Regions from separate parts of the Streptomyces spororaveus genome, predicted to be linked through region 1. Evidence: riboswitches for the same ligand, from Rfam matches in the RefSeq annotation. Region 1 holds a riboswitch; the other holds the start of a gene.

Region 1 (15,364 bases):
CCCGCGCAGCGGCCGCCGGCGCCGGAGCCCGCGGAGCCGTCCGAGGAGGTGCCGGGGCAGCCCGAGGAGACCGGTCGGCAGCGGCTCGCGGCCGGGCTGTGGCCCCCGCGGGTGAGCCGGGCCCAACTGATCGTGGCGCTGCTGCTGTTCGTTCTGGGGCTGGGTCTGGCGATCCAGGTGCGGTCCAACAGCGACTCCAGCGCGCTGCGCGGGGCCCGCCAGGAGGACCTCGTACGGATCCTCGACGAGCTCGACGGGCGGACCAAGCGCCTGGAGGACGAGAAGCAGCGCCTGGAGGACCAGCGCAAGGAGTTGGAGAACAGCTCCAACCAGGCCGAGGAGGCCCGCAAGCAGACCGTCGAGAAGGAACGCCAACTGGGCATCCTGGCCGGTACGGTGGCAGCCCAGGGGCCGGGCATCACACTGAGGATCACGGATCCCACGGGTCAGGTGCAGTCCGACCAGCTGCTGGACACCCTTCAGGAGTTGCGGGCGGCCGGGGCCGAGGCGATCCAGATCAACGGGGTGCGCATCGTGGCGGGCTCGTACTTCTCGGACGAGGACGGCGGGGTCGCCATCGACGGTAAGAAGATCACACAACCCTATGAGTTCAGGGTGATCGGCAAGCCACAGGATCTGGAGCCCGCGCTGAACATCCCCGGCGGTGTCGTCCAGACGCTGGAGAAGGAGCAGGCCACCGTCGCCGTCACACGGTCGGCGAAGATCGTTGTGGATGCCTTGCGGGCAGCGAAGCAGCCTGACTACGCTCGGTCGTCATCGTGATGAATCGGAGTGAAGAGTGGTGCGGTCCACGCGGGCGGATGCCTGCGGGGGGTCGGCGCACCGAAGTCGCGGTGCGTGGTGGAAACTGTCTGGTGGTTACGGACGTTGTGAGAATGTCCGGGTCGGCAGGTGTCTGCATTCGGAGTTCGTCCTGCCCCACGGGCGGGTCTATTTCGGTCAAGGGGAATCGCCCGTGAAGTTGTTTGAGAAGTTGTTCGGCAAGAAGAACCGCGAGGAAGGCGGCGCGGCACGGCACCGCGCCGGGCACGGGGACGTGGAAGGGCAGGGCGACCGGCCGCTCTTCCGCGACGAGGTCGCCGGCGCGGGCGATGTTCCGGGTGGGACCGGCGCGTCGGCTGTTGACCCTGCTGGTACCGGCCGCATAGGTTTCGGTGAACCATCAACCTCAAGTGCGGGTGGAGGGTTTGCCCCCGACCCGTATGCCACCAATGCATCCGCGGGGCAGCCGCGGCGCGAGGAGCCGTCCATGTCGGCCGAGCAGATTTGCAGCAGGTGCGGACACCGCAGCGATGCGGCCAGTCGGTTCTGCTCGAACTGCGGCGCGCCGCTGCGGGCGGGTCTGACGCCGGAGCGTGCCTCGGAGACCACGTCCACGATCTCGATCTCGGGCCTTGAGGCCTACGAGGCCGAGGTGTCGGGACAGCCGCACGTGTCGTCCTCCTCGCTGTCCCCCGAGGCCCAGGCCGCGGTGGAAGCGCTGCCCCCCGGTTCCGCTCTGCTCATCGTGCGACGAGGCCCCAACTCCGGGAGCCGTTTCCTGCTGGACGGTGAGCTGACCACGGCCGGCCGCCACCCGCAGAGCGACATCTTCCTGGACGACGTCACCGTCTCCCGGCGCCATGTCGAGTTCCGCAGGAGCCAGGACGGCGGCTTCACCGTCGGCGATGTCGGCAGCCTCAACGGCACGTACGTGAACCGTGAGCCGATCGACTCCGTCGCCCTGCAGAACGGCGACGAGGTGCAGATCGGCAAGTACCGGCTGGTCTTCTACGCGAGCCTGCGGGGCATCTGACCCTTTTAGGGAAGGTTCCATGCTGCGTACCCCGACCGGCGGTGCCCCGCGAAGCGGCACCGCCGGCCCGGCCGGGCGGCTGGTGAGCATCGGCACGGTGCTCACCACGCTGCGTGACGAGTTCCCCGACGTCACCATCTCGAAGATCCGCTTCCTGGAGGCGGAAGGGCTCGTCGAGCCCCGGCGCACGCCTTCGGGATACCGCAAGTTCAGCACCGAGGACGTGGAACGGCTCGCTCGCATCCTGCGTCTTCAGCGCGACCACTACCTGCCGCTGAAGGTCATCCGAGAGCAGCTCGACGCGCTCGCACGCGGGGAGCAGATCCGCATCCCGGCGCCCACCGCGCACGGGGACTCCACCGATCCCGCCGGACCGGCGGCCGTCTACGGCGAAGTCGGGCGGGAACGGGCCACCGCGGCCCGGGTCGGCCGGGCGGAGCTGCTCGCTGCCGCCGGGGTGGACGAGGTGCAGCTGGTCGAGTGGGAGTCGTACGGGCTGCTCGCCGAGGGCCCGGACGGCGGGTTCGACGCCGAGGCGGTCACGGTCGCCCGCCTGGTGGCCGATCTGGGCCGCTTCGGGCTGGAGCCGCGGCACCTGCGTGCCATGAAGGCCGCCGCGGACCGCGAGGCGGGGCTGGTGGAGCAGGTCGTGGCACCGCTGCGCCGGCATCGCAACCCGCAGACCCGGGCTCATGCGGAGGCCACCCTGAAGGAGCTCGCGGGGCTTTCCGTACGGCTCCACGAGGCGCTCGTACAGACCGCTCTCGGGGTTCGGCTGCCCTGAGGTGAGGGGCCCGACTACCCAAACCTGCCGAGCAGGTCCTAGGGTTGCTGTGTGAACGAGCTCGACGTTGTGGGTGTCCGGGTGGAAATGCCCTCCAACCAACCGATCGTGCTCCTGCGTGAAGTGGGAGGCGACCGGTACCTCCCCATCTGGATCGGTCCAGGGGAGGCGACCGCCATTGCCTTCGCGCAGCAGGGGATGGCCCCTGCCCGACCGCTGACGCACGACCTGTTCAAGGACGTGCTGGAGGCGGTCGGCGAGGAGCTCACCGAGGTCCGCATCACGGATCTGCGGGAGGGTGTCTTCTACGCGGAGCTCGTCTTCGCCAGCGGGGTCGAGGTGAGTGCGCGGCCTTCGGACGCCATAGCTCTCGCCCTGCGGACGGGGACGCCGATCTACGGCAGTGACGGCGTGCTGGACGACGCCGGAATCGCCATTCCGGACGAGCAGGAGGACGAGGTGGAGAAGTTCCGCGAGTTCCTCGACCAGATCTCGCCGGAGGACTTCGGTACCGGCCCGCAGTGAGGTGTCGGCCGCGTCGTCCTCGGGGATCCTCCGCCCATTCGATTAGCCTTTCCCCGCAAAGGGATACGGGAAACCACTCTCAGGGTGATTATCACTCGGCGTGCCGAGTGTGGCGATCGTTGACGCACCCCTGGTGACTGCCTACCTTCGAGGTGGGCAGGTCAAGGACGGAGGGTCGGCGTGAGGATCACGGGCGACGGTACGACCGGGGGCACCCCCGCACGGAGTGAGGCTGGGCCGTACCCGTTGCACGGCGGGGCGGTCGGTGCCGCGCGCCGTCAGCCGGAGTCGACGCACGTCGGACCGGTGAGCGGTGACCCGGAGCCCGAGCAGATCGGCTACCGCGGGCCTACCGCGTGCGCCGCGGCCGGCATCACCTACCGGCAGCTCGACTACTGGGCCCGGACCGGGCTGGTGGAGCCCAGCGTGCGGGCCGCCCACGCGGCGGGGACGCAGCGGCTGTACAGCTTCCGCGACGTCATGGTCCTCAAGATCGTCAAGCGCTTCCTGGACACCGGGGTGGCGCTGCAGAACATCCGCACGGCGGTGCAGCACCTGCACGACCGGGACCTCGCGGACCTCGAACGGATGACGCTGATGAGCGACGGCGCCACCGTGTACGAGTGCACCTCGCCGGACCAGGTCGTGAGCCTGCTCCAGGGCGGTCAGGGCGTTTTCGGCATCGCCGTGGGCGTGGTGTGGCGCGACGTGGAGAGCGCGCTGTCGCAGCTGCACGGGGAGCGCGTGGACACCGGCGAGACCCTCGTCCGGCACAACCCGACCGACGAGCTCGCCGCCCGCCGCAACCGGGCCGTCTGACCCGAGCCCCGGCGTTGTCAGTGGCGTAGGGCAGCATCGGGCTGTGAGAGCCGCGCCGACCATCCTGCACCTGGACATGGACGCCTTCTACGCCTCCGTGGAGCAGGCGTCGAAGCCGAGCCTGCGGGGCAAGGCCGTCATCGTCGGCGGCCTCGGGCCCCGTGGGGTCGTCGCCACCGCCTCGTACGAGGCCAGGCGGTTCGGCGTGCATTCCGCGATGCCGATGGGGCAGGCACGGCGGCTCTGCCCGAACGGCGCGTACCTGATTCCCCGCTTCAGCCTCTACCGGCAGGTCAGCGACGTGGTGATGGCCATGCTGCGGGAACTGTCGCCCCTGGTGGAGCCCCTGAGCCTGGACGAGGCCTTCGTGGACCTGGAGGCGGGCGGGGTGGCCTTCGACTCGCGCAGCGCGCGGGAGACGGGGGAGCGGCTGCGGGCCGACATCAGGGCCGTGACGGGGCTCAGCGGGTCGGTGGGGCTGGCCGGGTCGAAGATGCTGGCCAAAGTGGCGTCGGAGGAGGCCAAGCCCGCCGGGCTGCTGCTGATCGAGCCGGGGACGGAGCGCGAGCTGCTCGCGCCGATGTCGGTGCGGACCCTGCCCGGGGTGGGGCCGGCCACGGGCGAGCACTTGCGCCGGGCCGGGATCACCACGGTGGGGGAGCTGGCGGAGGCCGGGGAGGACGAGCTGGTCCGGATGGTCGGCCGCTCGGCCGGTGCCGGGCTGTACCGGATGGCGCTCGGGCTGGACGACCGGCCGGTGGTCGCGGAGCGCGACGCCAAGTCGGTGTCGGTCGAGGACACCTTCGACGTGGACCTGCACGACCGGGTACGGATCCGCGGGGAGGTGCAGCGGCTCGCCGACCGGTGTGTGCAGCGGCTGCGGGGCTCGGGGCACTCGGGGCGCACGATCGTGCTCAAGGTGCGGCGGTACGACTTCTCCACGCTGACCCGGTCCGAGACCCTGCGCGGGCCCACGGACGACCCGGCGGTCGTGCGGGAGGCGGCGGCACGGCTGCTGGAGGGCGTGGACACCACGGGTGGGGTGCGGCTGCTGGGCGTGGGGGTGAGCGGCCTGGCGGACTACACGCAGGAGGACCTGTTCGCACAGTCGCTCGCCGCTGAGCCGGACGTGGCGGAAGGATCGGACGGAGCGGAAGGATCGGACGGAGCGGAAGGAGCGGGCGGGGCTGACGGAGCGGGCGGGGTCGGAGGGCAGGCGGCGGCCGTTGCCGCCCCGGCGGAGACCGAGGGGGCCCAGGAGGCGGCCGGGCCGCCAGGGGCGCCCGAACCGGCCCCTGAACGCCGCTGGACGGCCGGGAGCGACGTGCGGCATTCCGTGTACGGGCCCGGATGGGTGCAGGGCAGTGGCGTCGGGCGGGTGACCGTGCGGTTCGAGCAGCCCGGATCGGAGCCCGGCCGGGTGCGGACCTTCCGGGTGGACGACCCCGAGCTGGAGCCGTCCGATCCGCTCCCACTGGTGGGGGACACCCCCTAGCGGGTGTCTTGCCGATCAGGGCGGGCTCGCGGTGGCCGGTGCCGCGCCTCGCCGCGTTGTCCTCGGTCGGCGACGCTCCGCGTCGCCTCCCTCGTCCGCCTTGCCATGCACGGCACCGGCCACCGCTCCCTGATCCACCCTGATCGACAAGACACCCCCTAGCTCTCGTCACCCGCCAGGCGGCCGAAATCGCGGTTGAAGTCCGCGGGGAGGGTCGTGTCCAGCCCGTAGTGGTGGTAGAGCTGCAGCTCCTGCTCGGGGGAGAGGTGGCGCCCGACGCCGAAGTCCGGGGCGTCCCTGATCAGCGCGCGTTCGAAGGGCACCCGGAGGGTGTCGCCCACCAGCTCGCTCGGCTCCAGCGGGACGAAGGCGTCCCGGCTGAAGAGCCCCGTCCGGACCGCGGCCCACTCCGGCACGCCCGTGGCATCGTCGAGGTAGACCTCGTCGATCGTGCCGATCTTGGTGCCATTGCGGTCGAACGCCTTGCGGCCGATCAGGCTGCGCGGATCGATGTCGGTCTGCACGGTCCCTCCAAAAGGTCGCAACTGCTCCGTAATGACTACAGAAGTGCATATCCGCAGCGGAGGCCACTCGGGGGAGGGTCCAGATCCTCGCTGGTACGCTGGTGAACGGCTGTCGACCCTGTGCGGGAGAGTCCTCCGAGTGAACGAGACGGAGGCGCCGAAGGAGCAAATCCTCCCCGGAATCTCTCAGGCATACGTACCGCACGGACGAGGCCACTCTGGAAAGCAGGGCGGGTACCGGGCGCGCAGTGCCGGTCCCCCTCCTCACCGACGGTGAAAGCCGGACCTCTCGGGCGACCCCCGTGACTCCGGTGAAACTCTCAGGTGCAGATGACAGAGGGGGAGGCCGTCCGGGTGCCAGCGCCGTGGTGCCCCTCGCAGGTCATACGACCAGGAGGCCTCCGTACATGACCGCCAACCGCATTCCGCTCTCCCAGCTGGAGCGAGGCATCCCCTTCGAACAGCGCCACATCGGCCCGGATGCCGAGGCGCAGGCGAAGATGCTCGCCCAGGTGGGCTACGGCTCCCTGGACGAACTGACCGCTGCCGCGGTACCGGATGTGATCAAGACCGCCGAGGCGCTCGACCTGCCCGAGGCGCGCACCGAGGCCGAGGTGCTGGCCGAGCTGCGCTCGCTCGCCGACCGCAACCAGGTCCTCTCGCCGATGATCGGTCTCGGCTACTACGGGACCTTCACGCCGCCGGTGATCCTCCGCAACGTCATGGAGAACCCGGCCTGGTACACGGCGTACACGCCCTACCAGCCGGAGATCTCCCAGGGCCGCCTCGAAGCGCTCCTGAACTTCCAGACCGTCGTCGCCGAGCTGACCGGCCTGCCGACCTCGGGCGCCTCGCTGCTCGACGAGGGCACCGCGGCCGCCGAGGCCATGACCCTGGCCCGCCGCGTGGGCAGGGCCAAGGGCAACATCTTCCTGGTGGACGCCGACGCGCTGCCGCAGACCATCGCCGTCATCGAGACCCGCGCCGAGCCGATCGGCATCGAGGTCGTCGTCGCGGACCTGTCCGCCGGTATCCCGGCCGAGGTCGCCGAGCGCGGCATCTACGGCGTCCTGGTCCAGTACCCGGGTGCCTCCGGTGCCGTCCGGGACATCAAGCCGGTCATCGACCAGGCGCACGAGCTCGGCGCCATCGTCGCCGTCTCCGCCGACCTGCTCGCGCTGACCCTGCTGACCTCCCCGGGCGCGCTCGGCGCGGACATCGCCGTCGGCACCACCCAGCGCTTCGGTGTCCCGATGGGCTTCGGCGGACCGCACGCCGGCTACATGGCCGTCCAGGACAAGCACGCCCGCTCGCTGCCCGGCCGCCTCGTCGGCGTCTCCGTGGACGCGGACGGCAACAAGGCGTACCGCCTGGCGCTGCAGACCCGTGAGCAGCACATCCGCCGTGAGAAGGCCACCAGCAACATCTGTACCGCGCAGGTGCTGCTCGCCGTCATGGCCGGCATGTACGCCGTCTACCACGGCCCGGACGGCCTGCGGACGATCGCGAGCCGCACCCACCGCTACGCCACCCTGCTCGCCGCGGGTCTGAAGGCCGGCGGGGTCGAGATCGTGCACGGCTCGTACTTCGACACCATCACCGCCCGCGTCCCGGGCCGTGCGGCCGAGGTCGTCGCCGCAGCCCGCGAGGGCGGCGTCAACCTGTTCCAGGCCGACGCCGACCTGGTCTCCGTCGCCTGCGACGAGACCACCCTGCGCGCCGACATCGAGGCCGTCTGGGCCGCCTTCGGCGTCACCGCGGACATCGAGGCGCTGGACGCGGACACGGCCGACACCCTGCCCGAGGGCCTGCTGCGCTCGGACGCGTACCTGACGCACCCGGTCTTCCACCAGCACCGCTCCGAGACCGCGATGCTGCGCTACCTGCGCAAGCTCTCGGACAAGGACTACGCGCTGGACCGCGGCATGATCCCGCTGGGCTCCTGCACCATGAAGCTCAACGCGACCACCGAGATGGAGCCGGTGACCTGGCCCGAGTTCGGTCAGCTGCACCCCTTCGCGCCGGTGGAGCAGGCCGAGGGCTACCTCACGCTCATCACCGAGCTGGAGGAACGTCTCTGCGAGGTGACCGGCTACGACAAGGTCTCCATCCAGCCGAACGCCGGCTCCCAGGGTGAGCTCGCGGGCCTGCTGGCCGTCCGTGCCTACCACCGCGCGAACGGCGACGAGCAGCGCACCATCTGCCTGATCCCGTCCTCGGCGCACGGCACCAACGCCGCCAGCGCCGTGATGGCCGGGATGAAGGTCGTCGTCGTCAAGACCGCCGACGACGGCGAGGTGGACGCGGCCGACCTGCGCGCCAAGATCGAGCAGCACCGCGACGAGCTCGCCGTGCTGATGATCACGTACCCCTCGACGCACGGTGTGTTCGAGGAGCACGTCGCCGACATCTGCGCCCAGGTGCACGAGGCGGGCGGCCAGGTCTACGTCGACGGTGCCAACCTGAACGCCCTGGTGGGCCTGGCCAAGCCGGGTCACTTCGGCGGCGACGTCTCGCACCTGAACCTGCACAAGACCTTCTGCATCCCGCACGGCGGCGGCGGCCCGGGCGTCGGCCCGGTCGGTGTCCGGGCCCACCTGGCCCCGTACCTGCCCAACCACCCGCTCCAGCCCACCGCGGGCCCGGAGACGGGCGTCGGCCCGATCTCGGCCGCCCCGTGGGGCTCGGCGGGCATCCTGCCGATCTCGTGGTCGTACGTGCGCCTGATGGGCGGCGAGGGCCTCAAGCGCGCCACCCAGGTGGCCGTGCTCGGCGCCAACTACATCGCCAAGCGCCTGGAGCCGCACTACCCGGTGCTCTACACCGGCCCGGGCAACCTGGTCGCGCACGAGTGCATCATCGACCTGCGCCCGCTGTCGAAGGCCACGGGCGTGAGCGTGGACGACATCGCCAAGCGACTGATCGACTACGGCTTCCACGCGCCGACCATGTCCTTCCCGGTCGCCGGCACGCTGATGATCGAGCCGACGGAGTCCGAGGACCTCGCCGAGATCGACCGCTTCTGCGACGCGATGATCGCCATCCGCGGCGAGATCGAGCGGGTCGCGGGTGGCGAGTGGCCGCTGGATGACAACCCGCTGGCCAACGCCCCGCACACCGCGGCGGCGCTGGGCGGCGAGTGGAACCACCCGTACTCCCGGGACGAGGCCGTCTTCCCGGCCGGCGTCACGGCCGCCGAGAAGTACTGGCCGCCGGTGCGCCGCATCGACGGTGCGTTCGGCGACCGGAACCTGGTGTGCTCCTGCCCGCCGCTGGACGAGTACGACGCCTGAGGTGAACGCCGTCGTACGACTCACGTATGACGGTCGTACGACGTGAACAAGGGGCCGGTCCGGGAGAGTCTCCCGGACCGGCCCCTTCGTCTTTTGCTACGGTCGGCCGGACGTCTCGGTTGCTCAGGCCGCCGCGAGCGGGCGGTGCGGGGCGATGATCTGGCCGTCCGGCAGCAGTTCACCGGTGTCCTCGAAGAGCAGGACGCCATTGCACAGCAGGCTCCAGCCCTGCTCCGGGTGGTTGGCCACCGGGCGAGCGGCCTCCCGGTCGGCGGATTCGGCTGACGGGCAGGCAGGCTGGTGCTGGCACATGGATGCGTTCTTTCGCTGCGGTGTGGTCTGTGTGCTACGGCTCGATGCGTGATTCATGGCCGTCCCCCTGGGTCATCCCCGCACCCGCGGGGAGCGTGTCATCAGTCTTCCTCCATGACAGCCGCTTCGCAGGTATTTCCCGGCAGCCGTCCTCACAGATTGATGACGCATCACTCGTGCGGGCGGTTCAGGCCAACTCCCCTGTCATTTCGGATGGTTAGCAAGTGGCCCGGGCGGACTAGGCCGAATGGGTGATTCGGGTCAGGCGGCGGGCGCGGCCAGCGTGGGAGGGGCCGCCGCCGTTGCCGGGGTCAGCCGGCGGGTCAGTACGGGCAGCAGCTCGGAGACGGGATGCGGCCGGTACGCGGCGATACCGGGCGGGGCCGGGGCGAGGGGCACCAGCAGGTCCTCGCCGGCCGGCAGCCCGGCGTCGGCGTCGGCGCCCACCGCGCCGTGCAGCCACAGGGTCAGCATGTAGAGCTCCGGTACGGACAGCAGCCGCGGCTGGTAGCCGGTGGTGAGGGACTCCGCCTGGCGCAGGGCGCGTTCGGTGGCCGCGACATAGGGGCCCTCGAAGAAGTGGGAGAAGACCCAGCCGTCGGGAGTCAGCCGGGTGTCGGCCGCCGCGATGTACCGGTCACCGCTGCGGATCAGGAACCGCCAGCCCGTGAGCCGGGTACGCGGCGGCCTGCCGCCGGCCGCGAGGTTGGACATGCCCAGCCGGTCGAGGACGTGGACCGGAAGGGGGAGTTCGGCGGTCAGCGGCCCCTGGTTCGCGCGCAGGGCCGGGGTGTGTGCCTCATGGACGGCGGTGGGGGAACCGAGTGCCGCGAGGACGCTGCGCAGGGCGGGCGCGGGAGCCGGAGGGACATGCAGCGGCATGGTGGGTCGCCTCTCACTTGGGAGACCGGTGGAAAGGGGGCAGGTGCGGACTCGCATTCTGGGGCCAGAGGGGGGCCGAGGGGCAATGGCCGCGCGCCAACTCTCTGCCTCGTTTGCGGAGTTTATACGACATGTGTTCACGCAGTGTTTCGGCTAGCTGTCCCGCCTATCGCCGACAAGGCGCTTACCGGACCCGCTGACATGGCTTTCATGCCGGATGCACGCGAACATGTCGCGCTGACCTCGGAGGTTACCGGACGGGGGCTCGGCTGGAAAGCGTCGGTTATCCGAACAAGGCAAAGTCGAAGCGGAATTTGCAGACGACGACTTGCCAGGTGAATGTGCCGAAGCGCCCTTCGGCCAAACCGGCGCGCGCTCCTCGCCACGCACGCCCCCAGCGCGTTATGGATCACGCTGCCGGGGCATCATCGACCGTAACGCGCGCCTGGGTGTCACGGGCCAGGCCCACTCGAGGAGGGACGCTTCGATGGGGGAGAAGGTCGTGGCAGGCGGATTCGACCTGTCCGATCGGCAGCGGTATCGAAGGAAGCTTCACGAGTGTCTGGAGGGACTGGAGCGGCTCCTGGCGGAGAAGAGGTTCGATCGTCCGAAGAACATGATGGGACTGGAGATCGAGCTGAATCTCGCGGGTGCCGACGGGTTGCCGAGAATGGTGAATGCACAGGTGCTGGAGCGGATTGCGAGTCCCGATTTCCAGACCGAACTGGGAATGTTCAACCTGGAGGTGAACGTCCTTCCGCACCGGCTCGGAGGCCGGGTATTCGACCAGCTCGCCGAGGAACTCAGTGCCGGCCTCGGCTATGCCCACAGGCAGGCCGCGGAGATCGACGCCGGGGTGGTGATGATCGGTATTCTGCCGACGATCTCCCGCGCGGACCTGGTCACCGCGAACCTCTCGGCGGTGGACCGGTACTCGCTGCTCAACGAACAGATCCTGATGATGCGCGGGGAGGACTTCACGCTCGACATCGACGGCGTCGAACGGCTGATCTGGACCTCCGGGTCGATCGTGCCTGAGGCCGCCTGCACCTCCGTACAACTGCATCTGCAGGTGACGCCGGCCCGCTTCTCGGCGGTGTGGAACGCGGCGCAGGCGGTGGCCGCGGTGCAGATAGCCGTCGGCGCCAACTCGCCCTTCCTGTTCGGGCGTGAGCTGTGGCGGGAGTCGCGGCCTCCGCTGTTCACGCAGGCCACCGACACCCGGCCGCCCGAGCTGCAGGCCCAGGGCGTGCGGCCGCGCACCTGGTTCGGGGAGCGCTGGGTGGACTCGGCGTACGAGCTCTTCGCCGAGAACGTCCGCTACTTCCCCGCCCTGTTGCCCATATGCGACGAGGAGGAACCGCTGCGGGTGCTCGCGGAGGGCGGGGTACCTGGACTGCAGGAGCTGGTCCTGCACAACGGCACCGTCTACCGGTGGAACCGCCCCGTGTACGGCGTCGCCGACGGGGTGCCGCACCTGCGGGTGGAGAACCGGGTGCTGCCGGCCGGGCCGACGGTCGCCGACGTCGTCGCCAACGCCGCCTTCTACTACGGACTCGTACGCACCCTCGCGGACGAACCGCGCCCGGTGTGGACCCGGCTGCCCTTCGCCGAGGCGGAGGCGAACTTCGACGCGGCCTGCCGGTACGGGATCGACGCGCGGCTGCGGTGGCCGCGCCGCGGCCGGGCCGGGGGGCTGGCGAGCGTGCCCGCCGTACGGCTGGTCCTGGACGAGCTGCTGCCGATGGCGGCGGCGGGGCTGGACGCCTGGGGCATCGAGCCCGCGGACCGGGACCACTACCTCGGCATCATCGAGGAGCGCTGCCGGCGCCGGGTGAACGGGGCGACCTGGCAGGTGGACACCTACCACCGGGCGCTCGCCGCCGGACTGGAGCGCGACGAGGCGCTGGCCGCGACGACCCGGCGCTACAGCGAGCTCATGCACAAGGGCGACCCGGTGCACACCTGGCCGGTCGGGCTGACGGAGGAGGTGAGCGCCTCGGTGCCCGTCGTGCGCTGACCGGCCGCGGCGCGGGCCTCCGTCTGTCGTCCGGCGCTCCCCGTACAAGCCCCTCGGTGATCCTCGCGGTCCGCCGAGGGGGCAGTATGGGGTGGTCGCAAACGGGATGGCAGGACGGAGTCGGGCGTGCGGACGGAGCCGGAACCGGTGTTCGTGGGACTGGACGAGGACGGGCGGCGGAGCCTGCTGCGTACCGAGACGCTGCTCGTCCTCGCGCTGTCGCTGGGCGCGAGCGGGGTCTCGGCGCTGATCAGCTTCATCGGTTCGCTCACCAAGCCCGGCGGTCTCAAGGACCAGGCGGCCACGCTCAACGGCTCCTACGCCCCCGGTCGGCCCTGGCTGGACCTCGCCTGGCAGCTGTTCGGCATCGCGAGCGCCCTGGTGCCCGTACTGCTGGTGGCGCACCTGCTGACCCGCGAGGGCGCCCCCGGGCTGCGGGTGATCGGCTTCGACCGCACCCGGCCCTGGTGGGACCTGGGCCGGGGCGCTCTCGTCGCGGCCGGGATCGGCAGCGCCGGCCTGGCCTTCTACCTGGGCGCCCGGGCCGGCGGATTCAACCTCACGGTGGTGCCGGAGGCGCTGCCCGACGTGTGGTGGAAGTTCCCCGTACTGATCCTCTCCGCGCTGCAGAACGCCGTGGTGGAGGAGGTCATCGTGCTCGCCTACCTGCTGCGCCGGCTCGGCCAGCTGGGCTGGTCGCCGATGGCCGCGCTGCTGGCCAGCTCGGTGCTGCGCGGCTCGTACCACCTCTACCAGGGCATCGGCGGCTTCATCGGCAACATGGTGATGGGCGTCGTCTTCGTCCTCGCCTACCGGCGCTGGGGCCGGGTGGGACCGCTCGTCGCCGCACACGCGCTCCTCGACATCGTGGCCTTCGGCGGGTACGCCCTGCTCGCGGGCAAGGTGGGCTGGCTGCCGACACCGTGACCCGGGGCCGGCTCCGGCCCACCCGATCGGCCCTTCCGGGCGGTGGCGGACGTCGGTGCGGTGCGAGGCTGGGAGCGAGTGAGGAGGCGCGCCCGGTGGCTCTTACGGACACCCTGGTACCGTTCGCGCCCTTCTTCGTGCCCGTGGTCACGGGCCTGGTGGGCGGCATCAGCCTGCTCATCCGGGACCGCCGCGAGGCCCGCAGCTCCGACCACCACTACCGCCGGCGGCTGGAGAAGGCCCAGCTGGAGGTCCAGTTCCTCATCGCCTGGCTCCAGGCCAAGGAGCTCGCACCGACCGACGCCCCGGCCCCGGCCCAGGAGCCGGAGCCTGGGCGCTGGCTGGACGAGTGCTACGCCTCGGTGCGCCGCGCCAAGGCGGACACGGGCGGCCGCCACCGGACGGGGCCGGTCTCGCTGCGGCGCCTTCTGCTGCTGGGGGACGCGAGCGGCGCCGCGAAGAGCATGAGGGTCGCCTACTGGGTCTCCCTCGTCCTGTTCAACGTGGCTCTCGCCTGGTGGGTCAACGCGCTGATCCGCGGCGTACCCGGTTTCATGCACGAGGAAGGGGCCTCCGAGGCCGATGAGATCGGCGCCTACCTGGGGGTGGCGGGCGTCTTCTTCCTCGTGTCGGCCGTCCTGTGGGGGTGGACGGTGCACCTGGGCGCGGCGGAGCCGGAGCAGGTCTACCGCAAGAGGATCGACTCGGACGCCTGGATGGAGCAGGAGGAGAAGCGGCGGACCGCCGCACGCGCGAAGGCCGATGCGAACGAGCGGTCCAAGGGCGAGGCGAAGAGCGACGGGAAGGGCGACGGGGGCGGGTCCGCGGGCTGAGCCGGTCCGCCCGGGTGCCCGGCCGGGTTCCCGGTCCCGCTGCCCGCGTCCGCGCCCCGTGGTCACTTCGCCCGTCCGCCCCCGGGCGGGGCCGCGAGCAGCTCGCCGTCCACGACGGTGACGGCCCGGCCGGTCAGCAGGGTGCGGTCACCCGCCAGGGTCACCCGTACGAGACCGCGCCGCGCACCGCCCTGGAGCCCGGTCAGCTCGGTGCGGCCCAGCCGCCGCGCCCAGAACGGGGCGAGCGCGGTGTGGGCGCTCCCGGTGACCGGGTCCTCGTCGATCCCGAAGGCGGGGAAGAAGCCGCGGGAGACGAAGTCGTACCCGAGGGAGGGGTCCTCGGCGGGCGCGGTGACGATCACCCCGCGCCGGGCGAAGGCGCGCAGGGCGGCGTGGTCCGGCTCCAGTTCACGGACGGTCTTCTCGTCGGCGAGCTCGACGAGAAGGTCGCCGATGTGGTCGGCGGTGTCGTGCACGGAGAGGATCGGAGGCCCGCCGAGCGCGTGGTCCACGGCGGCCGGCGCCGGCACCGGGGTGAGCGAGGACGTCGGGAAGTCCATGGTGATCGTGCCGTCGTCCGCGGTCTCGGCCGTGAGGACGCCGCAGCGCGCGGAGAAGCGGATCAGTCCCGTGGCCAGCCCGCTGGTGGCCAGTACGTGCGCGGTCGCCAGGGTGGCGTGGCCGCACATGTCGACCTCGGCGGCCGGGGTGAACCAGCGCAGCGCCCAGTCGGCGTCCCCGCCGGGCGGCAGGGGGTGGGCGAAGGCGGTCTCGGAGAGGTTCATCTCGACGGCGACCTGCTGGAGCCACGCGTCCGGGGGGAACCCGGTGTCGAGGAGCAGGACGGCGGCGGGGTTCCCGTGGAAGGGGCGGTCGGTGAAGGCGTCGACGATTCGGATGCGCATGCCCCGACGGTAGGACGATTTCTTGATCATCGACAAAGGCCGGCCCGGGGACCGGCCCTGTCGTGTCGGCGGCGTCGGCGGTCAGGTCCGCAGGTACGCGCACTGATCCAGGTTGAGCTGGTTCCCGAGGAGCGCCCGGAGCCGTCGGCCGTGGCCGAGCCGGGCCGTACGAGGAGCGGCGCCGCGGGGCTGACTGCGGCCGCGTTCCGTTCCGCCGGCCGTGACGCAT
Region 2 (15,364 bases), 4.1 Mb from region 1:
CCGATTCTACGAGTCCGCCGGTGGCCGCTTGCGCCGCGGGACCCCGTGATGGCCGGCAAGGCTCCCTCCGGGGGGTGCCGTGCCGGCCGGGCCGGCGTCAGGAGGGGCGCAGCGCGCGGGCCAGTTGGCGGGACTGGGCGACCAGGTGGTCCGACGAGTCCCAGACCTCGGCGTCCTCCTCCAGGAAGCCGCCGGCCAGGTTGCGGGTGGTGATGGAGACCCGCAGCGGGCCGGGGGCCGGGCGGCGGCGGACGTGGGTGGTGAGTTCCACCGTCGGGGTCCAGGCGACCAGGCCGAGGTCGAAGGCGGTCGGCGGCAGCGCGTCGACGGCCAGGAGCATGGAGAGCGGGTCGGCGTCGCGGCCGTCGGCCAGCTCGAACCAGGCCCGCATCTCGCCCTTGCCGGAGGGCGCGCCGACGGCCCATCCGGCGGTCGCCGGGTCCAGCCGGAGCCGCAGCCGGTCCACGATGGCGGAGCTGCCGGGGATCGGGGCCGGGCCGGCCTCGGGGCCGATGCAGTCCTCGTAGGCGGGGATCGCGGGCGGCGTGGCGACGGTGCGTACGTCGTCCGGCAGGGCCGCGAGGTCGCCGTAGGAGGCGAGGACGCGGATGCGCTCGATCTCGGCGCCGCTCTCGTCGTACTGGAACAGCGAGGCCTGGCCGGTGGAGAGGGTGCGGCCGACCCGGACGACCTGGGTGCGGATCACGGCGGGGCCGGGCACGGAGGAGGTCAGGTAGTGCGCGGAGACGGTGAACGGGTCCGGGTGCGGGAGGGCCGCCGACAGGGCCCGGCCGACCAGGGCCAGCAGGTATCCGCCGTTCACGGCGGCGATGATCGTCCAGCCGGCGGAGAGTTCCGCGTCGTACACTCCGGGCTCGCCCGCGCGTGCGGTGATGGCGGTGTCGCGGTCGAACTCACTGTCGCCGATGGACGCCGTGGCAGCTGCGTGTGACATGCAAACGACGGTACACCGGCTTGCTACTAAGCGGTAGCTTTCTTTTGTTACGGCTCTTCGGCCACCGACGACCGCCTATTCCAGGCCAGCGGCGCCCGCCAGTGGTAGCGCATGGCGAGGAGGCGCAGAACGAAGGTGGTGACGATCGCGAGGCCGGTGGTGATGCCGTTGAGGGCGTGCAGGCTGATGAAGACGGCCACCATCGAGGCTCCGACCAGGGCGGGGACGGCGTACATCTCGCGGTCACGCAGCAGCGAGGGGACCTCGTTGACGAGGACGTCGCGCAGGACGCCGCCGCCGACGGCCGTGGTGACGCCGAGTGCCGCGGAGGCGGTGAGGCCGAGGCCGTACTCGTACGCCTTGGTCGTACCCGTCACGCAGAACAGCCCGAGGCCGGCCGCGTCGAAGACGTTGATGGCCCGGTTGATCCGCTGGACCTCCGGGTGCAGGAAGTAGACGATCGCGGCGGCGACCAGCGGGGTCACGAAGAAGCTGAGCTCACCGAAGGCGGCGGGCGGCACGGCGCCGATGACGAGGTCCCGGAAGAGGCCACCGCCCAGGGCCGTGACGAGCGCGAGGACGGCGATGCCGAAGACGTCGAAGTTCTTGCGGACGGCGAGCAGCGCGCCGGCGGTGGCGAAGACGAAGATGCCGGCGAGATCCAGGGCATGCTGGATCCCGGGCGGGAAGAGATCGTGGAGCACCGGGCCATTGTCGCCTGCGGCAGGCTCGGTGGAATGCGGGGCTCCGCCGAGACCGGGTGTGCCGCTCGGCTCCCGCCGGGTGAAGGTGCGCCTGCCGCGGCCCGCAGGCTGCGCGCTGCCGACAGCGGACGGTGGTGCCGTGCGGCGCCACTGCCGGGCCCCGCCCCGGACCCCGCGCCTCAAACGCCGGCGGGGCTGCATGCGTGCGGCCCTGCCCGGATCACCGGGCAGGGCCGTGGCCGCAGGGGTGGTTACTCCGTGGCCTTGGCCACCGCGTCCGCCGCGCCCGGCAGGGGCTTGTCACCCGGTGCCTGGTCGGGGGCGTTCTCCGGGTGGTGGCAGGCCACCTGGTGGCCCGGCTTCAGCGCCAGCAGCGGCGGCTCCTGCGTCGCGCAGATCTGCGTGGCTTTCCAGCACCGGGTGTGGAAGCGGCAGCCGCTCGGCGGCGAGATCGGCGACGGGACGTCGCCCTTGAGCAGGATGCGGCCGCTCTTGGCACCGCGCCGCCTCGGGTCGGGCACCGGCACGGCCGACATCAGGGCCGTGGTGTACGGGTGCATGGGCGCCCCGTACAGCGACTTGTTGTCGGCCAGCTCGACCATCTTGCCGAGGTACATCACCGCGATGCGGTCCGAGACGTGCCGGATGACCGACAGGTCGTGCGCGATGATCACGTAGGTGAGGCCGAGCTCGTCCTGGAGGTCGTCCAGCAGGTTCACCACCTGGGCCTGGATCGACACGTCCAGCGCCGAGACGGGCTCGTCCGCGACCACGAGCTTCGGCTTCAGCGCCAGGGCCCGCGCGATGCCGATGCGCTGGCGCTGGCCGCCGGAGAACTCGTGCGGGTAGCGGTTGTAGTGCTCGGGGTTGAGGCCCACGAGCGAGAGCAGCCGCTGGACCTCCGCCTTGAGCCCGCCCTCCGGGGTGACCTTCTGGAGCTTGAACGGCGCGCTGACGATGGTGCCCACCGTGTGGCGGGGGTTCAGCGAGCCGTAGGGGTCCTGGAAGATCATCTGCACGTCGCGGCGCAGCGGGCGCATGCCCGACACCCCGAGGTGCGTGATGTCCTTGCCCTCGAACTCGATGGACCCGCCGGTCGGCTCCAGCAGCCGCGTGATCAGCCGGCCCATGGTCGACTTGCCGCAGCCGGACTCGCCGACGATACCGAGGGTCTCCCCGCGCCGGACGTCGAAGTCGAGGCCGTCGACGGCCTTGACCGCGCCGACCTGGCGCCGGATCAGCCCCTTGGTGATCGGGAAGTGCTTCTCCAGGCCGGTGACCTTGAGCAGGACCTCGGCCTCGGGGGACTCCGTGGCCTGCGCGGGAATGACCACCGTCTCCGGCTTCTTCATGTCAGGCGTCTCGGTCACAGCTTCGGCGCAATCTCTTCGGTCCAGATCCGGGTCCGCTCTTCCTGCGGCATGTGGCAGGCGGACCAGTGGCGGCTGTCGTCCTGGGTGAGCTCGGGCCGCACCGTCCGCGTCACATTGCCCTTGGGCACGTCGGCGTACGGGCAGCGCGGGTTGAAGGCGCAGCCGTCGGGGATGTTGATGAGGCTGGGCGGGGAGCCCTTGACCGGGATGAGGCGCTCGGTCTGCTCCCGGTCGATGCGCGGCATCGAGCCCAGCAGGCCCCAGGTGTAGGGGTGGCGGGGCTCGTAGAAGACCTTCTCGGCGGTGCCCCGCTCGACGCACCGGCCGCCGTACATCACGAGGATCTCGTCGGCCATCTCCGCGACGACGCCGAGGTCGTGCGTGATCATGATGACGGCGGAGCCGAACTCCTTCTGCAGATCGCGGATCAGGTCCAGGATCTGCGCCTGCACGGTGACGTCCAGGGCCGTGGTCGGCTCGTCCGCGATCAGCAGGTCCGGGTTGTTGACCAGCGACATCGCGATCATCGCGCGCTGGCGCATACCGCCGGAGAACTGGTGCGGATAGTCGTCGACGCGCTTGCCCGGCTCGGGGATGCCCACCCGGTCGAGCATCTCGACGGCCCGCTTGCGCGCCGTCTTCTTGTCGACGTCGTTGTGGACGCGGTACGCCTCCACGATCTGCGAGCCGATCGTGTAGTACGGGTGCAGCGCGCTCAGCGGGTCCTGGAAGATCATCGCCATGTCGCGGCCCCGGAGCCGGCGCACCTCGTCGGGGTCGGCCGACAGCAGTTCCCTGCCGCCGAGCCAGATCTCGCCCGACATCTCGACGGTGGAGCGGCTGGCGTTGCCCACCCGGTGCAGGCCCATGACGGCCAGCGAGGTGACCGACTTGCCGGAGCCGGACTCGCCCACGATGCCGAGGGTCTGGCCCTTCTCCAGCTGGAAGGAGAGCCCGTCGACGGACTTGACGACGCCGTCGTCGGTGGGGAAGTGGACCTTGAGGTCGCGTACGTCGAGGAAGGCCCGGGAGGGAGGGCCCTCGCCCGGTCCCGCCACCAGGGCCGTGGCCGTGGCGGTGTGCGCGGCACGGTCGGCGGCGGCGGCTTCGCCGGCCTCGTTCCCCTTCGGAGTCGGATCGGTCACGACAGCCTCACCCTCGGGTCGATGATGGCGTACACGAGGTCGACCACCAGGTTGCACAGCACGATGAAGGCTCCGGCGAAGAGGGTCACCCCGAGGATCTTCGGCAGGTCGTTCACCGCGATGGCGTGGTACGCGTACTCACCGATGCCGTGGTACGAGAAGACCGTCTCGGTGACGATGGCGCCGCCCAGGAGCAACCCGAAGTCCATGCCGAAGATGGTCACGATCGGGGTCAGCGCGGAGCGCAGCCCGTGGCGGGTGACGACCACCCGTTCGCGCAGACCCTTGGCGCGCGCGGTGCGGATGTAGTCCTCACTCATGGTCTCCAGCATTCCGGCCCGGGTGAGCCGGGCGTAGAGCGCGGAGTAGAGGAAGGCCAGTGTGCTCCAGGGCAGGACCAGCCCCTGGAACCAGGCGGCCGGATCCTCGGAGAAGTCCACGTACACATTGGTGAACACGGGCCAGTTGAAGACGAAGACGGCCAGCGAGAGCGTGCCGGTGAAGAACATCGGCAGCGAGACGCCGGCGAGGGCCACGCCCATCGCGAGCCGGTCGAAGAGCGAGCCCGGGCGCAGGGCCGAGACCACGCCCGTGGTCACACCGGTGATCAGCCAGATGACGGCCGCTCCCAGGGTGAGGGAGGCGGTGATGGGCAGCCGGTTGACGATGTCGGGCCAGACCTCGACGTGGTCCTTGAAGGAGTAGCCGAGGCAGGGGGCGCTGCACTGCGAGGGATCGGGGCCGTAGTTGAACTCGCGGCCCGCGAAGATGCCCCGCAGGAAGTCCCAGTACTGCGCGTACAGGGGCTGGTCGAAACCGAGGTTCTTCTTGACCGCGGCAATGGATTCGGGCGAGGGGTTCTTGCCGACGTACTGGGTGGCCAGCGAGTCGGCCGTGCCGCCGGCCAGCCGGGGCAGCAGGAAGAAGATCGCGAAGGTGATCGCGCTGACAACGAGCAGCAGGAACACCGCGGCGAACAGCCGCCGGACGATGTACACAAACACGGGGGTCGGCTTCGGCGTCCGCCGGTCCGCCCCGCACCCCGGTCGGGGGCGCGGGACGGACCGGCGCGCGCACTGCTGCCTTCACCTGCCTTCCACGGTTCTGGCAGATCTGGCTGAGAGGGTCGAACTGCCTGAGGACTTGACGTCCGGGGTTACTTCAGGCCGATGTTGAGGTAGTCGTACTGACCGCTCCACGCCGGGTTGGAGACCACGTTGGTGAGCTTGGGCGAGCGGTAGTGCAGAACCTTGAAGTAGGTCAGGGGCACGATGACCGCCTGGTCCATGACCTTCTTGTCGATCTCGCCGTAGACCTTCTCGCGGGCGGCGGAGTCGGTGTTGGCGATGTTCTCGTTCAGCATCTTGTTGATCTCGGGGTCGTTCAGCTGCGACAGGTTGGTGTTGCCCGTCTTGCTGATCGCGTCACCGTGGACGACCTGCTGGAGGAAGCCGAAGCCGCTCGGCCAGTCGGCGCCCCACTGCATCATCATGAGGCCGATCTTGTTGTCCTCGGTGAACTGCGGGACGCCCGCGTAGTCACTGAAGTACTTGCCGGCCGGGAACTGCTGGATCTTGACCGTGATCCCGATCTTCTTCAGGGACGCCTGGATGGCCGTGGCCATGTCGACCTCGCCGGCGCGGTCGTTGCGCGCGGTGATGGTGGTCTCGAAGCCGTTCGGCTGGCCGCAGGCGGTCAGCGCGGCCTTGGCCTTCGCCTCGTCACCCTTGTCCTCGGGGGTCTTGTAGGTGTTGAAGTCGATGTGACCCGGGATGTCGGTCGGCAGGACGGTGCTGGCGATGGAGCCGCGGATGGGGCCGCCGAAGGCGGTCTGCACCGACACCTTGTCGATCGCGTACTGGACCGCCTTGCGGCACTCCACGTTGTCGAAGGGCGCCACCTTGGTGTTCATCGCCATGTAGACCAGGCGACCACCCTCGGCGTTGTCAGTGTTGGGGTCCTTCGAGGTCAGCAGCTCGGTCTGGGTCTGCTGGGCCACACCGTTGCCCACGATGTCGATGTGGGTGTTGCCGGCCTTCAGGTTGGAGTCGATCGTCTCCTGGTTGACCTTCAGCTTGACGATGATCTTCTCGGGGAGCTGCTTGCGCAGCGGGTCCGTGGAGGCGTCCCAGTTGGGGTTGCGGACCAGGACGGCCTGCTTGTCGTGCTCGTAGCTCTCGAACATGTACGAGCCCGAGGAGACGATGTTCTTCACATAGTCCGCGCCGTTGTCCTTGGCCTTCGGCACGGGGGCCGACTGCGGGTTGGCCAGCAGGTAGTCGAACTCGGCGAAGGGCTGCTTCAGCTTGAAGACGATCGTCTGGTCGTCGGGGGTCTCGATGGACTGCAGTCCCGTGTCGGACTTGTCCTTGTACGGGCCCTCGTACGGGGTCTCGTTGTTCTTGAGGTACTGCGCGAGGTAGTTCGGGCCGTTGGAGTTCACGTCACGCGCGAAGTTGCTGCGCTCGACCGCGTACTTGACGTCCTTGGAGGTGACGAGCGAGCCGTCGCTGTACTTCACGCCCTTGCGCAGCTTGTACGTCCAGGTCGCACCGCCGTCGCTCGGCGTACCGAGGGACTCGGCAAGGTCCGGGACCACCTTGTTGCCCTCGGCGCCCGGGGCGGGCGCGAAGGTGGTCAGCGGACGGGCGTACAGGCGGCTGAAGTTGAAGACGAAGCCGTAGTACGTGTTGCCGGGGTCGAAGGAGTCAGGGGTGTCGGACGCCTCGTAGACGAGCGTCCCGCCCTTCTTGTCCGAGGCGTTGACCACGGCCTTGACGGCGGCGTTGGCACCTGCCGACTTGTCGTCGCCGCCGGTCTTGTCACCACCGCTGCAGGCGGAGGCGGTGAGGGCGACGGTGATGGCGGCGGCGAGCACCGCGGCTGTTCTCGACCTGCTTCTCATGGCGGAGTGATGCCCCCTGATTCGGAGTGATGGTGCGTACTGGCGGAGCCTCGGCCGGGTGTGCCCGAGGAACGGGTGGGTCAGCGCGAGCTCTTGGGGTCCAGGGCGTCGCGCAGACCGTCGCCGAGGAGGTTGAAGGCGAGCACGGTGACGAAGATCGCCATGCCCGGGACGACCATGAACATCGGGTCGACCTTGTAGTAGGCCACGGCGGAGCTGAGCATCCCGCCCCATGAGGCCTGCGGCGGCTGGATGCCCACGCCGAGGAAGCTCAGGGAGGCCTCGAAGAGGATGTTGGTGGGGATGAGCAGCGTCGAGTAGACGAGGATCGGCGCCATCAGGTTCGGCAGCAGCTCACGGAAGACGATGAAGGGGCCGCGGGCTCCCAGGCTGCGGGCGGCGTCGACGAACTCCCGCTCGCGCAGCGAGAGGGTCTGGCCGCGCACGATGCGTCCGATGTAGGGCCAGCTGAAGAAGCCGATCACGAAGATCAGGACGCTGATGTGCAGCGGAAGTCCTTCGAGGCCGAAGGCCCCGCCCTGGAGGGCGGCCGAGATGGAGATCGCGAAGAGCAGCAGCGGGAAGGCGAGGAAGGTGTCCATCATGCGGCTGATCACCGTGTCGGCCCAGCCCCCGTAGTACCCGGCGATGACGCCCAGTACGGAACCGATGAACACCGAGACCACGGTCGATCCGAAGGCGACCAGCAGGGAGACCCAGGAGCCTTCGAGGATGCGGGTGGCGATGTCGCGGCCGAACTTCGGCTCCACGCCCAGCGGATGCTCCCAGCTGATGCCGCCGAAGGAGCCGACGGGGGTGGCCAGGGAGGGGTCGATGAGGTCCTGGTGCAGGGCGTCCGGGTCCAGTCCGAACATCCACTGGATCGGCTGCGAGAGCATCGCCAGCACGATCAGCAGCAGCACGACCAGGCCGCCGGCCATCGCCACTTTGTCGCGCTTGAGTCTGATCCACGCGATACGGCCGAGCGAACGTCCCTCGATCCGCTTCTGCGTCGCCCCGCCGGATGTCCCGTCGGGCTGCGTGAGCACCGGCTCACTGGGCGCTGTGGGTGAAGCCGTCATCGTGGTGGGGACCCCTCTCGGCCGACGGTCGCCGGCCCTGGCCGCCGCCGTAGCGGCTTGGTTCACATCGGTGGCACTGGTGGTGCGGTGCCGGCGGCTGCGTCGGCTTGGGTGTACGGCGAGTCCGAAGTCAGCCTGACGAGCTGTTCCTTGCGGTGGGCCCGGTTGCCCGGCCTTCGGTGGGGTGGAGTCTTCAACGCCCTCTCGAGCGCCCGCCAGACCCCCCGGTGATGTGATGCGCAACCGTGATCTAGGCCTACACCTTCCGTTATCCGAACCCCGGGATCTGTTGAGCGGTGAAACACCTCCCGTTCTGCACGGAACGGACATCCGGCCCAACTGCCCATTCGGGCATGGATCCTGGGCGGATTCACCGGATATGCCGAAGGCCGCACCGATGGGATCGGTGCGGCCTTCGAGAAGGATGTCTCGGTATCCGGATATCGCGTCAGTACGCCGGCGCCTGGCCCTCGCGGTCGTAGAAGGGCCGGGTCTGCGCGCGCAGCCACATGGCGACGGGGTCGTGCTCGTCGCCGAGTGCGACCGTGCACACCGGGACGCCCTCGGGGACCACCCCGACCGACTGCCGCATCATCTCCCGTACGGATTCCAGAGCGGGCGCGGAGGCGTCGTACAGGTCGAGCCCGACCGCGAGGTACGGGGAGCCGAGCGCGGGCTGCACCCACGCGCGGCGCAGCGACCGCACGGCCGGTGTGCGGTGGGCGTGCTGGGTCAGCAGCCCGTAGAACTGCGGGAGCTCGATCGCGGGCTCGGACAGGCGCAGCGGGCCGGCCGGCATCCGGTCCAGGCCGGTGGCGATCCGGCGCAGGTCGGCCCAGGGCACGCCGAGGCCGCCGCCCTGGGCGTGCGGGTTGAGCCACAGGCCCCAGCGGTCCGGGTACAGCGCGCGGGCGATGTCGCGCCCGGTGACCACCTCGTAGCCCCGGTTCCAGCCGCTGGCGGCCAGCTCCTGGGGGGAGGTGACGCAGGGCGCGTAGCCGAGGCTCTCGACCTCCATACCGCCGTACTGGGCGTCCGGGGAGCCCGGCTGCCCCTGCCAGAGCAGCATCCACAGCCTGCCCTCGGCGAGGGCGTGCAGGAGTGACTCGTAACTCTCGTAGCGCCCGGGAGTCACCTGGCGCATCATGTGCTCGACCTGCCCGGCCGCGGCCGTGCCTGACGCACTCACCCGGAACCCCTCTTCGTCCGCCCGTCGCTCCATGCCTGTCCTCCGAACCGGCAGTCGCGCGTGCGGGCCAGGAGATGTCACCAGCTTAAGCGGCCCTACGACAGGTAGAAGGGGCGTACGCGCTCACGAATCCAGTCCGTGACCGGGTCCTGGACGGCGTCGAGCAGGATCAACTGCACGGGCCACGGCGGCGGGACGCGCGTCAGGGCCCGTCCGAGGGCCTCCATCGGGGCGCTCTGCATCTCGGGTTCCCATCCCACCAGGCGGACACCGACGAACAGCTGGGGCGCCCCGCCCTCGACGCTGGCGAGGCAGCGGTGCGCGGCGGCGACCACCCCGGTGGCCCGGAACTCCTCGGTGGCGGCCGCCAGGAAATCCACCGGGTCGTCCTGCCAGTCGGGCTCGTAGAGCCGGACCCGGCCGCCGGTGGCCGGGCCGTCGAGCGCGGTCCGCCCGCTGCGGCAGAGCTCCGCGACGGCGGGCGGCGGGAGCGGTACGCCGACGGCGCCCTCGGGATTGAGGGCGATGCCGAGCTGCGGGGGCAGGCCGCGGGCGAACTCGACGGCGGGGGCCACCGTGAAGTCCATGCCGGGGCCGACGCAGGCGAGGAACTGGGCCTCGGAGCTGTACACGGGGACGTACGCCGCCCCGCCGATGTCCATGGTGGGAAGGTCGAGGCCGGCCGTCGTGGCCGGTGCGGCCCCGCCCGGCAGCGGCACCCACACCTGGCTGCGCCCGAGGACCTCCAGGATCCGCCCCCCGGCGTCCGGCTGCCCGAGCGCCGCCCCGAGCACCTGCTCCAGCTCATTCCCCGGCCAGCCGCTGCCCTGCATCTGCCCTTGCCTCCGTCGGTTCCGCGGTGTGTCGTGCCGAGGCTATCCGCCCCCGGCCGGGCGCCGCTGCCGGGGTTGCGCCCCGGGACTCAGCCGTGGAAGTGGATCCTGGTCACGGCCGCGGCCGAGCGGCGGTCGAGCAGGGTCGCGGAGGCGCAGCCCGCGGGCGGCCGGCCCGCTTCGGCCTCGCGGAGCAGGCGGGTCACCGCGCCGCGGTGGCGGGCGAAGGCGTAGGCGGAGACCCGGCGGCCGCGCGCCGTCTGGCCGGAGAGGGCCTCCTCGGGGCTGCTGTCCAGCAGGAGCAGGTGCAGGGACCGGCCCCGGCGGCGCGCGGCGGCGGCGAGCAGGCCGCGTACCCAGGACTGCGTACCGCAGTCGTGGACGACCACAGAGGCCCCGGAGCGCAGGATCCGCCACAGCCCCCAGTAGTGCGCGGCGCGCACCAGCGGCCGGTACACCGCGTACGGCAGCGCCGCGGGCATGGTGCGCTCCCAGCGCTCACGGGTGTCCTGGGAGTCGACGGCCCCGGCCTCGGCGGCCGCCCGCTTGATCAGCGTGCTCTTGCCACCGCCGGGCAGACCGGACACCACGACGATGTCCCCGGCGGCGAAGCCGAGCCGGTGCGGGGCGCGCACGGCCGGTCCGCGCAGGTCACGTACGAGGCCGAGGCCGGCGTCGGCCGCCCTGCCGCGCCCGCGCGCGCCGCGCTGCGCCGGCACCGCCTCCACGGTTCCCGTCGTCGTCACCACTCCGAATCTCCGCACAGTGTTCGCCTCCCCCGAATCGGGTCACCGGGACCCTTGCCCACTGAGTGTAAAGAGACGGTAATCCGGCGGTCCCGGTTCCGGTCCGGCCCTTCGGAGAGCCGTACGAACTTTCGGACCCCGCCGCCCGATCTCGGGCATGGCGTGCAATGATGTGCGCCATCTGGACCAACTGCATACCGGCCGCTTGAATCCGCGCGGGAGAGTCCCGGCACGCCGCAAGGCCGTGCGCGGGCGCCGAAGGAGCAAGAACCTCCCTTGAATCTCTCAGGCCCCGTACCGCGTGGATGAGGCAGATCTGAAAAGCGAGCTGCTGCGCAGCTCCACCCAAGGTGCAAGTCGATGAGAAGACCCGGCGATCGCTGGATCGGCGGAACTCTCGGCGAACCTCTCAGGTTCCGATGACAGATGGGGAGGAACGTCCTCGTCATGTCATGTCGATGCCCTGGGACCCGGGAGCCACACCCATGAGCACTGCCCCCCGCCTGACCGCCCTCGATGCGCTGCACCGCTCGCTCGGTGCGACCATGACCGATTTCGCGGGCTGGGACATGCCGCTGCGGTACGCCAGTGAGCGCGACGAGCACAACGCCGTACGCACCAGGGCCGGTCTCTTCGACCTGTCCCACATGGGCGAGATCACGCTGACCGGCCCGGAGGCCGTCAAGGCCCTGGACTACGCGCTGGTCGGCAACATCTCCACCGTCGGTGTCGGCCGCGCCCGCTACACGCACATCTGCCAGGAGGACGGCGGGATCGTCGACGACCTGATCGTCTACCGCCTCGGCGAGACCGAGTACATGGTCGTCGCCAACGCCTCCAACGCCCAGGTCGTGCTGGACGCGCTGACGGAGCGCGCCGCCGGCTTCGACACCGAGGTCCGCGACGACCGCGACGCGTACGCTCTGCTCGCGGTGCAGGGCCCGGAGTCCCCCGGCATCCTGGCGTCCCTGACCGACGCCGACCTGGACGGCCTGAAGTACTACGCCGGCCTGCCGGGCACCGTCGCGGGCGTGCCCGCGCTCATCGCGCGCACCGGCTACACGGGCGAGGACGGCTTCGAGCTGTTCGTCGCCCCCGAGCACGCCGTGGCGCTGTGGCAGGCGCTGACCAAGGCGGGCGAGGGCGTCGGCCTGGTCCCGGCCGGCCTGTCCTGCCGCGACACCCTGCGCCTGGAAGCGGGCATGCCGCTGTACGGGCACGAGCTGACCACCGCCCTCACCCCGTTCGACGCGGGTCTGGGCCGGGTCGTGAAGTTCGAGAAGGAGGGCGACTTCGTGGGCCGCGCCGCGCTGGAGGCCGCCGCCGAGAAGGCCGCGACCAAGGCGCCGCGCAAGCTGGTCGGCCTGATCGCCGAGGGCCGCCGCGTCCCGCGCGCCGGCTTCCCCGTCACGTTCGGCGGAGAGGTCGTCGGCGAGGTCACCTCGGGCGCCCCGTCGCCGACGCTGGGCAAGCCGATCGCGATGGCGTACGTGGACGCGGAGCACGCCGCGCCCGGCGCCTCCGGCGTCGGCGTCGACATTCGCGGTACGCATGAGCCGTACGAGGTCGTGGCGCTGCCGTTCTACAAGCGGCAGAAGTAGCCCTCCGCGCACGACGTCCGCCGTCCCGGTACCGGTGCGGCGCGCCGTCTCAGTACCCAAGACCGCAGTTCGTATCCACTCCCCCGCATCCAGGAGAATCAGGTCATGAGCACCCCCGAGAATCTGCGTTACACCAAGGAGCACGAGTGGCTGTCCGACGTCGTGGACGGCGTCGCGACGGTCGGCATCACGGAGTTCGCGGCCAACGCGCTCGGTGACGTCGTCTACGCCCAGCTCCCCGCGGTCGGCGACACCGTCACCGAGGGCGAGACCTGTGGCGAGCTGGAGTCGACCAAGTCGGTCTCCGACCTCTACTCCCCGGTCTCCGGCGAGATCGTCGAGGCCAACCAGGACGTCGTGGACGACCCGGCGCTCGTGAACACCGCCCCGTTCGAGGGCGGCTGGCTGTTCAAGGTGCGCATCTCGGAGGAGCCCAAGGACGTGCTCTCCGCCGAGGAGTACACCAAGCTCACCGCCGGTAACTGACCCCAGGGGATCCTGATGTCCGTACTGAACACCCCTCTCCACGAGCTCGACCCCGACGTCGCCGCAGCCGTCGACGCCGAGCTCCTGCGCCAGCAGTCCACCCTGGAAATGATCGCGTCGGAGAACTTCGCTCCGGTCGCCGTCATGGAGGCCCAGGGCTCGGTCCTCACCAACAAGTACGCCGAGGGCTACCCGGGCCGCCGTTACTACGGTGGCTGCGAGCACGTCGACGTCGTCGAGCAGATCGCGATCGACCGCATCAAGGCGCTGTTCGGCGCCGAGGCCGCGAACGTCCAGCCGCACTCCGGTGCGCAGGCCAACGCCGCCGCGATGTTCGCGCTGCTGAAGCCGGGCGACACGATCATGGGCCTGAACCTGGCCCACGGCGGTCACCTGACCCACGGCATGAAGATCAACTTCTCCGGCAAGCTCTACAACGTGGTCCCGTACCACGTCGACGAGACCGGCGAGGTGGACATGGCCGAGGTCGAGCGCCTCGCCAAGGAGTCCAAGCCGCAGCTGATCGTCGCCGGCTGGTCCGCCTACCCGCGCCAGCTGGACTTCGCCGCCTTCCGCCGCATCGCGGACGAGGTCGGCGCGTACCTGATGGTCGACATGGCGCACTTCGCCGGCCTGGTCGCCGCGGGTCTGCACCCGAACCCGGTGCCGCACGCCCACGTCGTGACCACCACCACGCACAAGACCCTCGGCGGTCCGCGCGGCGGTGTCATCCTGTCGACGCAGGAGCTGGCCAAGAAGATCAACTCCGCGGTCTTCCCGGGTCAGCAGGGCGGCCCGCTGGAGCACGTGATCGCGGCCAAGGCGGTCTCCTTCAAGGTGGCGGCCTCGCCCGAGTTCAAGGAGCGCCAGGAGCGCACCCTGGAGGGCGCGAAGATCCTCGCCGCCCGTCTGGTCCAGGACGACGTCAAGGCCGTGGGCGTGGACGTCCTCACCGGTGGCACCGACGTGCACCTGGTCCTGGTCGACCTGCGCAACTCCGAGCTGGACGGCCAGCAGGCCGAGGACCGCCTCCACGAGGTCGGTATCACGGTCAACCGCAACGCCATCCCGAACGACCCGCGGCCGCCGATGGTCACCTCGGGTCTGCGGATCGGTACGCCGGCCCTGGCCACGCGCGGTTTCGACGCCGAGGCCTTCACGGAGGTCGCCGAGATCATCGCGCAGGCGCTGAAGCCCGCGTACAACAGCGAGGCCCTCAAGGCTCGCGTCTCCGCGCTCGCCGCGAAGTTCCCGCTGTACCCGACGCTCTAACCGGCGTCCGGCCCACGGCCACGGATGGGCCCGGCCTTGTTACCGCACAGGCCGGGCCCTTCCCGTGACCGGGGTCCGACACCATCCGCACGGCCCGTACCACCCGTACCGGTCGCGGTGGGCGCCCGCCCCGCCCCGGCCCTCCTGCCGCCTCCCGGCGCCCGCGGCCCGCACGCCGCGCCCCGCACCGTCCGGTCGGCCACGCCGCCCCCTGAGCACGGGGCCCGGGGCCATGGGCCGACACCCGGCCGACCCGTCCGCGTCATCCTTCCCACCTCGTCCGGCTGCCGGAACGTTCACCTCGCCGCGTTAAGCTCGTCTGCCGGACAAAATCCGAATAATCCACTTCTCCTCTCCTGCCCCCTCCCACCCCACGAGCAGACAAGGGAGTCCGCCACCGTGGCCATCTCCGTCTTCGATCTCTTCTCCATCGGTATCGGTCCCTCCTCCTCCCACACGGTCGGTCCGATGCGGGCCGCGCGCATGTTCGTGACGCGGCTGAAGAAGGACGGCGTGCTGGCCCAGACCACGTCCGTCCGGGCCGAGCTCTTCGGGTCCCTCGGCGCGACCGGCCACGGGCACGGCACCCCCAAGGCGGTGCTGCTCGGCCTGGAGGGCCACTCCCCCCGCACCGTGAACGTCGAGACCGCCGACGACGAGGTCGAGCGGATCCGCAGGAGCGGCCGGCTGCGGCTGCTGGGCGCGGAGATAGGCGATGTGCACGAGATCGCCTTCGACGAGCCGAACCAGCTGATCCTGCACCGCCGCCGCTCCCTGCCGTACCACGCGAACGGCATGACGCTCTTCGCGTACGACAGTGCCGGCACCCCGCTCCTGGAGAAGACCTACTACTCGGTCGGCGGCGGTTTCGTCGTGGACGAGGACGCGGTCGGCGAGGACCGGATCAAGCTCGACGACACGGTGCTGAAGTACCCCTTCCGCTCCGGCGACGAGATGCTGCGCCTCGCGAACGAGACCGGCCTGTCGATCTCCTCCCTGATGCTGGAGAACGAGAAGGCCTGGCGCACGGAGGAGGAGATCCGCGACGGCCTCCTGGAGATCTGGCGTGTCAT

What was found. A riboswitch is a leader RNA that binds a small molecule or an ion and turns the genes downstream of it on or off. The one in region 1 is predicted to bind glycine.
Region 2: it holds a riboswitch for glycine, as region 1 does, so the genes downstream of both, gcvT (glycine cleavage system aminomethyltransferase GcvT) here and gcvP (aminomethyl-transferring glycine dehydrogenase) in region 1, are expected to answer to the same signal.

The regions. Positions count from the first base shown of each region.
Region 1 is NZ_BNED01000005.1:6,965,551-6,980,914, forward strand. Features, by position in the region: gene Sspor_RS34045 (DUF881 domain-containing protein) at 1-783, shown strand, start outside; gene Sspor_RS34050 (FHA domain-containing protein) at 869-1,816, shown strand; gene ftsR (transcriptional regulator FtsR) at 1,836-2,600, shown strand; gene Sspor_RS34060 (bifunctional nuclease family protein) at 2,652-3,125, shown strand; gene Sspor_RS34065 (MerR family transcriptional regulator) at 3,306-3,944, shown strand; gene Sspor_RS34070 (DNA polymerase IV) at 3,988-5,439, shown strand; gene Sspor_RS34075 (PRC-barrel domain-containing protein) at 5,598-5,963, opposite strand; glycine riboswitch at 6,077-6,175, shown strand; gene gcvP (aminomethyl-transferring glycine dehydrogenase) at 6,371-9,256, shown strand; gene Sspor_RS34085 (DUF5999 family protein) at 9,380-9,568, opposite strand; gene Sspor_RS34090 (hypothetical protein) at 9,830-10,450, opposite strand; gene Sspor_RS34095 (glutamate-cysteine ligase family protein) at 10,938-12,470, shown strand; gene Sspor_RS34100 (CPBP family intramembrane glutamic endopeptidase) at 12,597-13,397, shown strand; gene Sspor_RS34105 (hypothetical protein) at 13,493-14,230, shown strand; gene Sspor_RS34110 (PhzF family phenazine biosynthesis protein) at 14,293-15,135, opposite strand.
Region 2 is NZ_BNED01000005.1:2,906,531-2,921,894, forward strand. Features, by position in the region: gene Sspor_RS15150 (thioesterase family protein) at 98-955, opposite strand; gene Sspor_RS15155 (trimeric intracellular cation channel family protein) at 1,003-1,659, opposite strand; gene Sspor_RS15160 (ABC transporter ATP-binding protein) at 1,911-3,011, opposite strand; gene Sspor_RS15165 (ABC transporter ATP-binding protein) at 3,026-4,093, opposite strand; gene Sspor_RS15170 (ABC transporter permease) at 4,174-5,181, opposite strand; gene Sspor_RS15175 (ABC transporter substrate-binding protein) at 5,334-7,082, opposite strand; gene Sspor_RS15180 (ABC transporter permease) at 7,163-8,164, opposite strand; gene Sspor_RS15185 (enhanced serine sensitivity protein SseB C-terminal domain-containing protein) at 8,613-9,353, opposite strand; gene Sspor_RS15190 (enhanced serine sensitivity protein SseB) at 9,449-10,186, opposite strand; gene Sspor_RS15195 (AAA family ATPase) at 10,276-10,932, opposite strand; glycine riboswitch at 11,139-11,242, shown strand; gene gcvT (glycine cleavage system aminomethyltransferase GcvT) at 11,418-12,533, shown strand; gene gcvH (glycine cleavage system protein GcvH) at 12,639-13,019, shown strand; gene glyA (serine hydroxymethyltransferase) at 13,035-14,291, shown strand; gene Sspor_RS15215 (L-serine ammonia-lyase) at 14,691-15,364, shown strand, end outside.